Regions from separate parts of the Stenotrophomonas thermophila genome, predicted to be linked through region 3. Evidence: predicted binding sites of a transcription regulator. Region 3 holds the regulator's gene; each other region holds the start of a gene.
The links. Region 3 encodes FliA, which starts transcription of late flagellar genes. Its sites were predicted from a motif close to TAAAGTTTNNCNNNCNNNGGCCGATAA; they were not measured.
Positions count from the first base shown of each region.

Region 1 (3,268 bases), on a different contig from region 3:
AAGCCGTGGCCCGCTTCCGGCTGGCATCGCAGGGCACGGCGGCCATTCCGGCGCGTCCGCTGGCGGCGCCGGTACCGCGCCAGGTCGCAGCTGCCGCACCGGCCGTGAAGGCGGCCCCGGCACGTACGCTGCGCACCGGGACAGCCCAGTCGGCGCTGGCTGCAGACGGCGACTGGCAGGAGTTCTGATGTCGCCAGGGTCGGACCCTTCTCCCTCGGGAAAGGGGTCTGGCCCCTTACGCATGGAAAGTGATGCAAATCCCACTTCATAATCCGGTGCAGAGGCCGATATCCCCATCGAGCCTCGCGCCAACGCGTGCTGGCGCCCGCCCCTGACCGTAGATTCCATGTCCGACGGCAACGACACTGCAGTGCATGATGTCCACGCGGCTGATGCCGCCGACGAACGTTTCCTGGTCCGCAACCCGCGCCAGTTGCGCCAGCTGCTGCGCTCGCTGATCGACCAGCGATCACTGATCAATGCCCATATCGACGGCCGCGACCGGTCGTTCCCGACCGCACTGCTCGAACTCGAAGAGGATGAAGACTACCTGCTGCTCGATGGCAGCCTGCAGGAGGCTTCCAACCGCGCCGCCGAACAGGCCGACCATCTGCTGTGCTTCGCCCAGCTCGAGCGTGTCCTCGTGCGGTTCCGCCTGCACGCGCTGGAGCGCGTGGACAACGACGGGCACGTTGCCTTCCGCGCCCCCCTTCCGGACGAACTGGTGCATCTGCAACGCCGTGAGATGTACCGGCTGGAAACCCCCGTCACCGATTCGCCCCAACTGCTGATCCCCGCCGGCGAGAGCCGCGCCGACGCCCTGTCGATGCGGGTGGTGGACATCAGTGGCGGCGGCCTGGCGGTCGCCGTGCCAACCGATTGCGCAGTGTTCAGCCTGCAGAAGCGCTACCCGGCGGTGCTGTCGTTGCCCGACGGCCCGGACCTGGAGATCGGGCTGGTTGTCTGCAACCTGTTGCCGCAGCGCCAACCCAACGGGATCGAGATCAAGCGGGTGGGCATGCGCTTTGACACCCTGCCGCGCGGCGCCGACAGCGCCATCCAGCGCTACATCTTCCGCATCGACCGACAGCGCAAGGCACGCCGCAACGGCGAGCTGTAGGGCGCGTTCAATGGGTAGTGGCGGCCGCTGGCCGGCAACCCGCATATTGCCGTTGCCGGCCAGCGGCCGGCACTACCGATCCTCGGCAGACCCAAGCGATGCGCGGATACCCACCGCGCCCCGGTAGACCCACGCCATGCGCGGATGCCTCCGAGCCGGCACCTAAAGTCCCCCCCGGCGGGGCCGATATCGAGCCTGACACCGGGACTTCCGGCAGAACCAGGACCCCTCGATGAACGACAAGACCAACTCCGCCGCCAGCGCCGGTGGCGAATTCCTCAGCTTCACCCTTGGTGACGAGCACTACGGCGTGGACATCCTCAAGGTGCAGGAAATCCGCGGCTACGACGCCGTCACCCGGGTGCCGGATGCACCGGACTACATCAAGGGCGTGATCAACCTGCGCGGCACCATCGTGCCGGTCATCGACCTGCGCCTGAAGCTGCGCCTGGACAATGCCCGCTACGACGCCTTCACCGTGATGATCGTGCTGAACGTCGAAGACCGCGTGGTCGGCATCGTGGTCGACAGCGTCTCGGACGTCATCCCGCTGTCGGCCGAGCAGATCCGTCCGACCCCGGAATTCGGCGCTGCCGTCGACACCCGCTTCATCTCCGGCATCGGCACCCACGACGACCGCATGCTGATCCTGCTGGACATCGAGACCCTGCTCGACAGCGCCGACATGGGGCAGAACGCCCTTGCCGAAGACGCTGCTGCCTGACCGAGCGGACCTGCTTCACGTTCCGGTCACAAAACCCTTCAGTTCTCCCCGGCAGTGCCGATAGGGGGACAGAAGCCGGTCGCGCAGGAGCGCGCGGAACCGGAACGACCATCACCATCCCCGGAGATATACCTCGATGAAGTCCCTGCTTGCGTTCGTTTCGGCCGCTGTCCTGGCCACCACCGCTTCCTCCGCGTTCGCCCAGTCGGCCGACATGATCCCGCCGGAACTGGCACCGCGCTCGGTCGGCAAGGACGGCATGGTCTGCGGCAAGGTCGAGAAGGCCCGCTACGCAGAAGGTTCCGAAGGCCAGCCGACCTTCCTTTACATGGGCGGCGCCTTCCCGCGCCACACCTTCTCGGCCCGCATCGCCGGCGAGAACCGCAGCAAGTTCTCCTTCCCGCTGGAAACCCTGGAAGGCAAGACCGTCTGCGTGATCGGCAAGATCCAGCGTGACGCCTCGCGCGCGGAAATCGAAGTCAGCTCGCCGGCTGGCCTGAAGCTGGCCAACATCAAGTAATCCGCTGTCCGTCGGACCACGCCGGTGCTGGTGCCGGCGTGGTTTCTGCTGCAACCGGGCCCGATGCCCGGGCGCGTCTGCCTTAGGAGCTCGCAACGCCCATGCCGTGGATCAACAACCTGAAACTGATGCCGAAGCTGCTGCTGACTTTCGGCGTCCTCCTGCTGGTGATGCTGTTGCAGGGCATCGTCGCCTATCGCGGCCTGCATTCGCTGAACAACGTCACCACCGAGCTGGCCGGTTCACGCATGGAGAGCATCCGCCTCGCCGGCGAGATGCGCGGCATGCTGGGCGAATACCGCAATGCCGCCTACCAGCAACTGATCCGGGCCAGCGACGACGTCAAGTCCGATGCGCGCAAGCAGGGCGTCGAGCTGCGCGCGAGCATGGACAAGTCGATCAAGGAGTACCCGAAGCTGGTCGACAACGCGCAGCAGAAGAAGCTGTTCGACACCTTCGCCAAGGAGTGGAAGGACGCCCTGGCCTCCTATGACAGTGTCACCGAGATGCTGGAACTGGACCTGCCGGACGATGCCATCGATACCTTCGTCGGCGAAACCCGCACCAAGCACCGCAAGGCCGCCTCGGCACTGGAAGCGCTGATCGCCGAAGACAACCGCCTGGCCCGCGCCTCGCGCGAACAGGCCGCGTCCACCTATTCCGCCTCGGCCGTGCTGACCGTGATCGCCCTGCTGGGTGGCGCCGCGCTCGGCCTGGTGCTGGTCTGGCTGTTCGCCCGCGCACTGGTCGGCAGCGTGCGCGGCGCCGTCTCGGTCGCCAACGACGTAGCCGGTGGCAAGCTCGATGGCCATATCGACGTCAGCCGCCAGGACGAGGTAGGCGAACTGATGCAGGCCATGCAGCGCATGCAGCGCGACCTGCGCGAACGCATCGAGACCGACCA
Region 1 covers NZ_CVIW01000053.1:369-3,636, forward strand. Annotated here, with positions in the region: partial or broken gene BN1263_RS16890 (methyl-accepting chemotaxis protein) at 1-188, shown strand, start outside; gene BN1263_RS16895 (flagellar brake protein) at 347-1,120, shown strand; gene BN1263_RS16900 (chemotaxis protein CheW) at 1,353-1,844, shown strand; gene BN1263_RS16905 (hypothetical protein) at 1,981-2,364, shown strand; partial or broken gene BN1263_RS16910 (MCP four helix bundle domain-containing protein) at 2,466-3,268, shown strand, end outside.
Region 1: a site for FliA is predicted at 1,284-1,310, ahead of BN1263_RS16900 (chemotaxis protein CheW). Genes of this name have one in related genera too.

Region 2 (3,268 bases), on a different contig from region 3:
GCGCCGCCAGAAGCGCCTGCAGATCGCCGAGGTTGGTCTCGAAGGTCGCCAGCAGGCGGTTGATGCTGGTCGACAACGTGCGCACGAAGCCCTGTTTTCCCTCCAGCGCGATGCGACCGTGCAGCTCGCCCTGTGCGGCGGCGTCGACCAGTGCTGCCACTTCGGTTTCCAGCAGCGTTTCCAGCGCGCGGCTGCGCCACTCCACCGCCACGCCAAGGAACTGAGCTTCGTCGATGATGGCATTGGCGATCAGCTGGTAGCGCACGCCGGCATGGCCGATCTCGCGCTCCTCGCGCTGGCGTACGCCGGCCAGGCTGGCCAACGCCGGATGCAGGCTTACCGCGTCGCTGCCCACCAGCGCTTCGTTCGTCAGTTCAAGCAGCTGCAGCAATGCCGGGTTGGCGTAGGCGACCTGCCCTTCCGCATCGATCACCATCAGGCCGGTCTGCGCGCTGTCCAATGCCTGGCGCACGCGGGTGTTGCCGCGCGCCACCGCGCGCTCGGTCTCGATGCGTGCGCGCAGGCGCTGCTGCATGTCGACCAGGCGCTGGGCCAGCTGGCCGATCTCGTCGTTGGCGTTGTAGACGCGCAGGGTGGTGTCGAGGCGGTCGTCGGCGATGTCGCTGGCGAAGCGCAGGGTGTCCTGGATCGGCCGGCGCACCGCACGCAGCACCAGCACCAGGCTGGTGATCAGCACGCCGGCCACCAGCAGCAGGGTCAGTGCGAACAGCACGCTCATGGTGCGCGCGCCGGCCTGCTGGCGTGCCTGCGCCTCGGCCAGTGCCGCCACCTGTGCCTGCTGGAATGCGGCCAACGCCGGCGCTACGCCCGCGGCGGTATCCAGCAGCGACTGCGCTTCAACATCCAGGCCGACGCGGGCAGCGGTATACCCCAGCAATGCGGCCTGATACGCCTCCATCCCGGTGCGCAGGGTGTCCTGCACATCCGCAGGCAGGCCCGCCAGTGCGAGGTCGAACGGCAGCTTCTCCTCGCTGGCGCGGTCGGCGTGGGTGGAATCACCGTCGAGCAGCAGCAGTGCCTCCTGCCTTCGCATCTTCTGCAGGGACAGCGCCAGCGCGGGCCGTTGCTGCACATCCACCTGCGCCTGCAGAGTGTCGGCGGCCTGCTGCAGCTGCGCAGCGAGGCCGGCATCACCACGGCCCATCTCGTCGACCCGTTCGAACAGGGCGGCCACACCCTGCGAGAACGCGTCGGCGGCTTCAGTCAGCGCCTGCAGAGCCTTGCGCCGGCCAGCATCCATCGGCATCGCGCGCAGCGCCTGCAGATCGGTCTGCAACGCCTTCTGCGTGGCCAACAGCTGCGCGCGGTCGGCATCATCGAAACTGCGTGCATACTGGGCCTGCAGGCGACGCGCTTCGGCCACCCGCGTGGACAGGCTGGCAGCCAGATCGCTGCCGCGCTGGTAGCTGGCCTGGCTGCGCGCAGCCAGTGCGTTGGCATGGCCAGTCCAGGCGTAGACAGCAGCGATCGCCACCAGGCCCAGGCCGCAGATCCACAGTGTGGCCTTGAGCTTGTTGGCCACGCTGAGCCGATGTGGCTGCAGCCAGCGCAGCAGGCCGGGGGACGCCGAGTGCATCGCAGCGAGGCGCGTGCGCAGGGACCGGAGGTGGGGGACGACGGCCGACATGACGGGCTCCAGGCGGAAAGACGCACCTGTATCGGCCGGACTCAAGGCAACTTTAGACCTTTCGTCGTCCGAGCCCAGCGATGACTGGCGGACGCGGACTTTCTACCGGGTGCAGGCGACGCTGGCGTGACACGACCACCACCCTTGACCTCAACCCCGGTTGGGGGAGCACAGTGGACGCCCTTCCCCCGTCCGGTGCCTCCATGACCACGCTCGATGTCCCCCGCTACCTGCAACGCCTGCAGCTGGATGCACCGCCACCGCTGACGCTGGCGGGCCTGACCCTGCTGCAGCAGCGCCACAACGCACTGCTGCCGTTCGAAACCCTCAGCTGCCTGCTGCGCGATGCAGTACCGATCGACCTGGACAGCGTGCAGCGCAAGCTGCTCGACGACCGTCGTGGCGGCTACTGCTTCGAACTCAATGGCGGCCTGCTGGCCCTGCTGCAGGCACTGGGCTTTGATGCGCAGCCGCTGAGTGCGCGCGTGCTGCTGGCAGCGCATGACGGCGAACTGACCGCGCGTACCCATCTGCTGCTGCGCGTGCATGTGGATGGGGACGACTGGCTGGTGGATGCCGGATTCGGCAGCCTGACCCCGACCGTACCGCTGCGCCTGCACGATGCGCAGCCGCAGGCCACGCCGCATGAGCGCTATCTGCTGCAGCGTCTGCCTGACGAGGGCGACTTCGTGCTGTCAGCCGAATCCAGCGACGGCTGGCGGGCGATGTACCGCTTCGATCTGCAGGCGCCTGCACCGATCGACAACGTGGTGGGCAACTGGTACGTATGCACCCACCCCGATTCCAGCTTCCCGGGCCAGCTACGCGTGTCGCTGACCGGACCGGACTGGCGCCGCACCATCGGCAGCGGCAACTACACCGAGCACCGCCCCGGGCAGGCGCCGGACAAGCGCCCGCTGCATGATGTGGGTGATGTGCGCGACGTACTGCAGCAGCGCTTCGGCATGCAGCTGCCGGACGACCCGCGACTGGACCCGGCCATCAATGACTGGCTGCAGCGCTCACGCGCCGCAACCTTGTAGCGCCGAGCCCATGCTCGGCTGAGCTTGGGCTGCTGGGTCAACAGCAGCCGAGCATGGGCTCGGCTCTACGCAACCGCGCGCGCCTGCAGCGTAATGCGGTTGCCTTCGCTGTCGCGGATCTCGGCCACACGCCAGTCGCCCGCATCGGCGGGTCCGAAGCGCAGCTCGGCGCCCGCTTGCAGTGCTCGCCCCAGGCTCGCATCCAGGTCATCGACGCCGATGTAGACGCGCGCCCCCTGTTCGGAAGGCCGGTAGTCCGCGCCGTGCACCAGCGCGATGCTGGCACCGGCGGCCTCATCGGAGAACGGCAGGTAGGCCATCCGGCAGCCGTGCAGCACGACAGGTTCGTCCACCGCGACCTGCAGCCACCGCTGGTAGAACGTGATGGCACGGTCCAGGTCACTGGCCGGGATTTCCACATGCAGGATCGGGTTCACTGGCACTCCTTGCTCGGTCCACTCAGATGATGCGCAGGGTAATCGCCTTCAGCACCGCACGGGTGCGATCGCGGGTGCCCAGCTTGTCGAGTATGGCGGACACGTAGTTCTTCACCGTGCCCTCGGCCAGGAACAGGCTG
Region 2 covers NZ_CVIW01000001.1:91,905-95,172, forward strand. Annotated here, with positions in the region: gene BN1263_RS00415 (methyl-accepting chemotaxis protein) at 1-1,648, opposite strand, end outside; gene BN1263_RS00420 (arylamine N-acetyltransferase family protein) at 1,852-2,691, shown strand; gene BN1263_RS00425 (VOC family protein) at 2,757-3,128, opposite strand; gene BN1263_RS00430 (response regulator transcription factor) at 3,151-3,268, opposite strand, start outside.
Region 2: a site for FliA is predicted at 1,677-1,703, ahead of BN1263_RS00415 (methyl-accepting chemotaxis protein). Genes of this name have one in related genera too.

Region 3 (3,268 bases):
CCTGGCCTGGCTGCAGGCCTTCGGCACGCAGCTGTTCGGTCAGGCTGCGGCATTCCTCGGCCAGGTCCAGGGTGAGGTGGGTGGCCTGTTCGGTCATCGCCACCACGTGGTCCAGGCGTGCGCAGGCGTCGTCCAGCTCACCGGCCTCGCTGGGCACAGTCGGCAGCTCACCCAGTGCCTGCCCCAGCTCGCGGGCCAGCCGCGAGAGGCCGCTCATCATCGGCTGCGTACGCAGCGCGACCAGTCCGTCGATGCGCTGCCGCCAGGCGGCCTCGTCACCGGACTCGAGTGCGTCCAGGGCTTCCTGCAGGCGCAGGGCGAGGGCGCTCTTGTCGACCGTGGTATCCATCAGGCGCTGGCCGCCAGGCGTTCGAAGATCTTGCCGAGCTTCTCTTCCAGCGTCTGCGCAGTGAACGGCTTGATGATGTAGCCGTTCACGCCGTTCTGGGCGGCTTCGATGATCTGTTCGCGCTTGGCTTCGGCGGTGACCATCAGCACTGGCAGGGTCTTCAGCTTGGCATCGGCACGGATCGCCTTCAGCAGCTCGATGCCGGTCATCACCGGCATGTTCCAGTCGGTGACCACGAAATCGAACGGCTGGCTCTGCAGCAGCGACAGCGCGGCATGCCCGTCCTCGGCTTCGGCGGTATTGGTGAAGCCCAGATCGCCCAGCAGGTTCTTGACGATCCGACGCATGGTCGAGAAGTCATCGACGATCAGGATGCGCATGTTCTTGTTCAAAGCAGAGTTCCTTTGTTGTTCATTCCGGGCGGCCGGGGGCAGCCGCCTCGGGCATGTTCATTCTTCCAGGCCGGCGTCCGCCGCCTCGAAAATCTTGAGCCGGCCACGCAGGCGCAGCACCGCCTGGCCGTGGATCTGGCAGACCCGCGACTCGCTCACGCCGAGCACCGCGCCGATCTCCTTCAGGTTCAGTTCCTGCTCGTAGTAGAGCGAGAGCACCAGCTGTTCGCGCTCGGGCAGGTGGCCGATGGCCTTGCCCAGCTCGCGGCCGAATTCACCACGCTCCAGCACCTGCTGCGGCGTCGGGCCGCCCTGGGCGACGGTGTCCAGCTCGCCCTGGTCCTCGATGCGCGACTCCAGGCTCAGCACCTGGCCACGTGCGGCGTCTTCCATCAACCGCAGGTATTCGGGCAGCGGCATCTCCATCGCGGCGGCCACTTCGGTGGCGCTGGCGGCACGGCCGGTGCTCTGTTCCAGGCGGCGGATGGTGGCGGCGGCATCGCGTGCACGGCGGTGCACCGAGCGCGGCACCCAGTCGCCACGGCGGATCTCGTCGATCATCGAACCGCGGATGCGGATCGAGGCATAGGTCTCGAACGAGGCGCCCTGGTCGGCGTCGTAGCTGCGCGACGCTTCGATCAGGCCCATCATGCCGGCCTGGATCAGGTCGTCCACTTCAACGCTGGCCGGCAACCGCGCGGCCAGGTGGTGGGCGATGCGCCGCACCAGGTCCGAATGCTGGGCGATGACCTCGTTGGCCGCCGAGCGCTGGACTTCCCTGTACTGGGCTGCGCCTTTCATGCGGCCACCCCGCGCTGCTTGAGGATGCGCTCGAGGAAGAACTCGACGCCGCCACGCGGTTCGGTCGGCGCCTGCCAGCGTGCGGTGCGACGCGCGATCTCGGTGATCGCCAGCGCGGCCGGGCTGGACGGATAGGCCTTCACCACCGGCTGCTGGCGCTGCACCGACAGGCGCAGCCAGTCATCCTGCGGCACGCAGCCCAGGTAGTTCAGCGAGACATCGGCGAGGAACTTCTCGCAGACGCGGGTCAGCTTTTCGTACAGCACGCGGCCCTCGTTGGGGTCGCGCACCATGTTGGCCACTACCTGGATGCGGTCCACGCCGCGTTCGCGAGAAAGCACCTTGATCAGTGCGTAGGCGTCGGTGATCGAGGCCGGTTCGTCACAGACCACCACCACGGTGTCCTGCGCGGCCTGGCAGAAGGTCAGCACGCCGTCGGTGATGCCGGCGGCGGTATCGACCACCATGATGTCCAGCTCGCGTTCCAGTTCGGAGAACACGTTGACCAGGCCGACATGCTCGGCCGGGGCCAGCTCGGCCATGTGCCGGCGGCCGGAAGCGGCCGGGACCACCAGCACGCCGTTCGGGCCTTCGACGATGACGTCGTCCAGCGAGCAGCGGCCGGCCACCAGGTCGGCCAGCGTAAAGGTGGGGTTCAAGCCCAGGATCACGTCGATGTTGGCCAGGCCCAGGTCGGCGTCCAGCAGCAGCGTGCGCTTGCCCATGCCCGCCAGCGCCACAGCCAGGTTGGCCGAGACGTTGGTCTTGCCCACGCCGCCCTTGCCGCCGGTTACCGCGATGGTGCGCACAGGGCCGAGCGGCTCGCTGCGGGTGGCCGACAGCGGGAAGGTCTTGGTCAGCTTGGCGTACTCACGCGACGGCATGGTTCAACTCCGGGTTGCAGGGCATATCGGCCGCGCGGCGCAAATCTTCAAGGCGAAGTACGAGATTGGCCGCACTGGCCCGGTGCAGGTCCTCCGGAACGTCCTGGCCATCGGTCACCCAGGTGATCGGGAGGGCGTGGTCCACGGCCACCGACAGGGCGTTGCCGAAGCGGCCGGTCTCGTCCAGCTTGCTCAGCACCAGGCCCTGCAGGTTGGCGGCGCCGAAGCGGCGGACCACCTCGTCCATGTCGCCGAAGCTGGTGTTGGCCGGCAGCACCAGTAGGGTGCGTACCTGCCGGGCGGCGCGCAGCCACTGCAGCTGCGCGGCCAGCGCGCGGTCGCGCGGGCCCAGGCCGGCGGTGTCGATCAGCACCAGCTTGTAGTCCTTCAGGCGTTCCAGCAGCTGGTCCAGGTCGGTGCCGCTGTTGGCCTCGTGCACCGCGATGCCGAGCTGGCGGCCGTAGCCGTACAGCTGCTCGCGGGCGCCGATGCGGGTGGTATCGGTGGTCACCAGGGCCACGTCGCGCGGCGCATGCTTCTCGGCGAAGCGCGAGGCCAGCTTGGCGATGGTGGTGGTCTTGCCGGCGCCGGTCGGGCCGACCAGGGCGATCACGCCGCCTTCTTCCAGCGGGTCGACCGGGGCGATCGGCAGCTTGCGCGAGATCAGCCCCAGCATCAGGCCGCGGCCACGATGGGCTTCGGTCTCCAGCGGGATCTGCATGGCCACGTCGCGGGCCAGCCCGGCGTCGAAACCGTACTCGTCCATCAGGTCCAGCGCGGTGGCGCGCACCGGGCTGCCACGCAGGCGCTCGTCGGTGAAGCGGTTCATCTCGCGCTCGATC
Region 3 covers NZ_CVIW01000008.1:10,736-14,003, forward strand. Annotated here, with positions in the region: gene BN1263_RS05185 (protein phosphatase CheZ) at 1-349, opposite strand, end outside; gene cheY (chemotaxis response regulator CheY) at 349-741, opposite strand; gene BN1263_RS05195 (RNA polymerase sigma factor FliA) at 799-1,542, opposite strand; gene BN1263_RS05200 (MinD/ParA family ATP-binding protein) at 1,539-2,426, opposite strand; gene flhF (flagellar biosynthesis GTPase FlhF) at 2,413-3,268, opposite strand, start outside.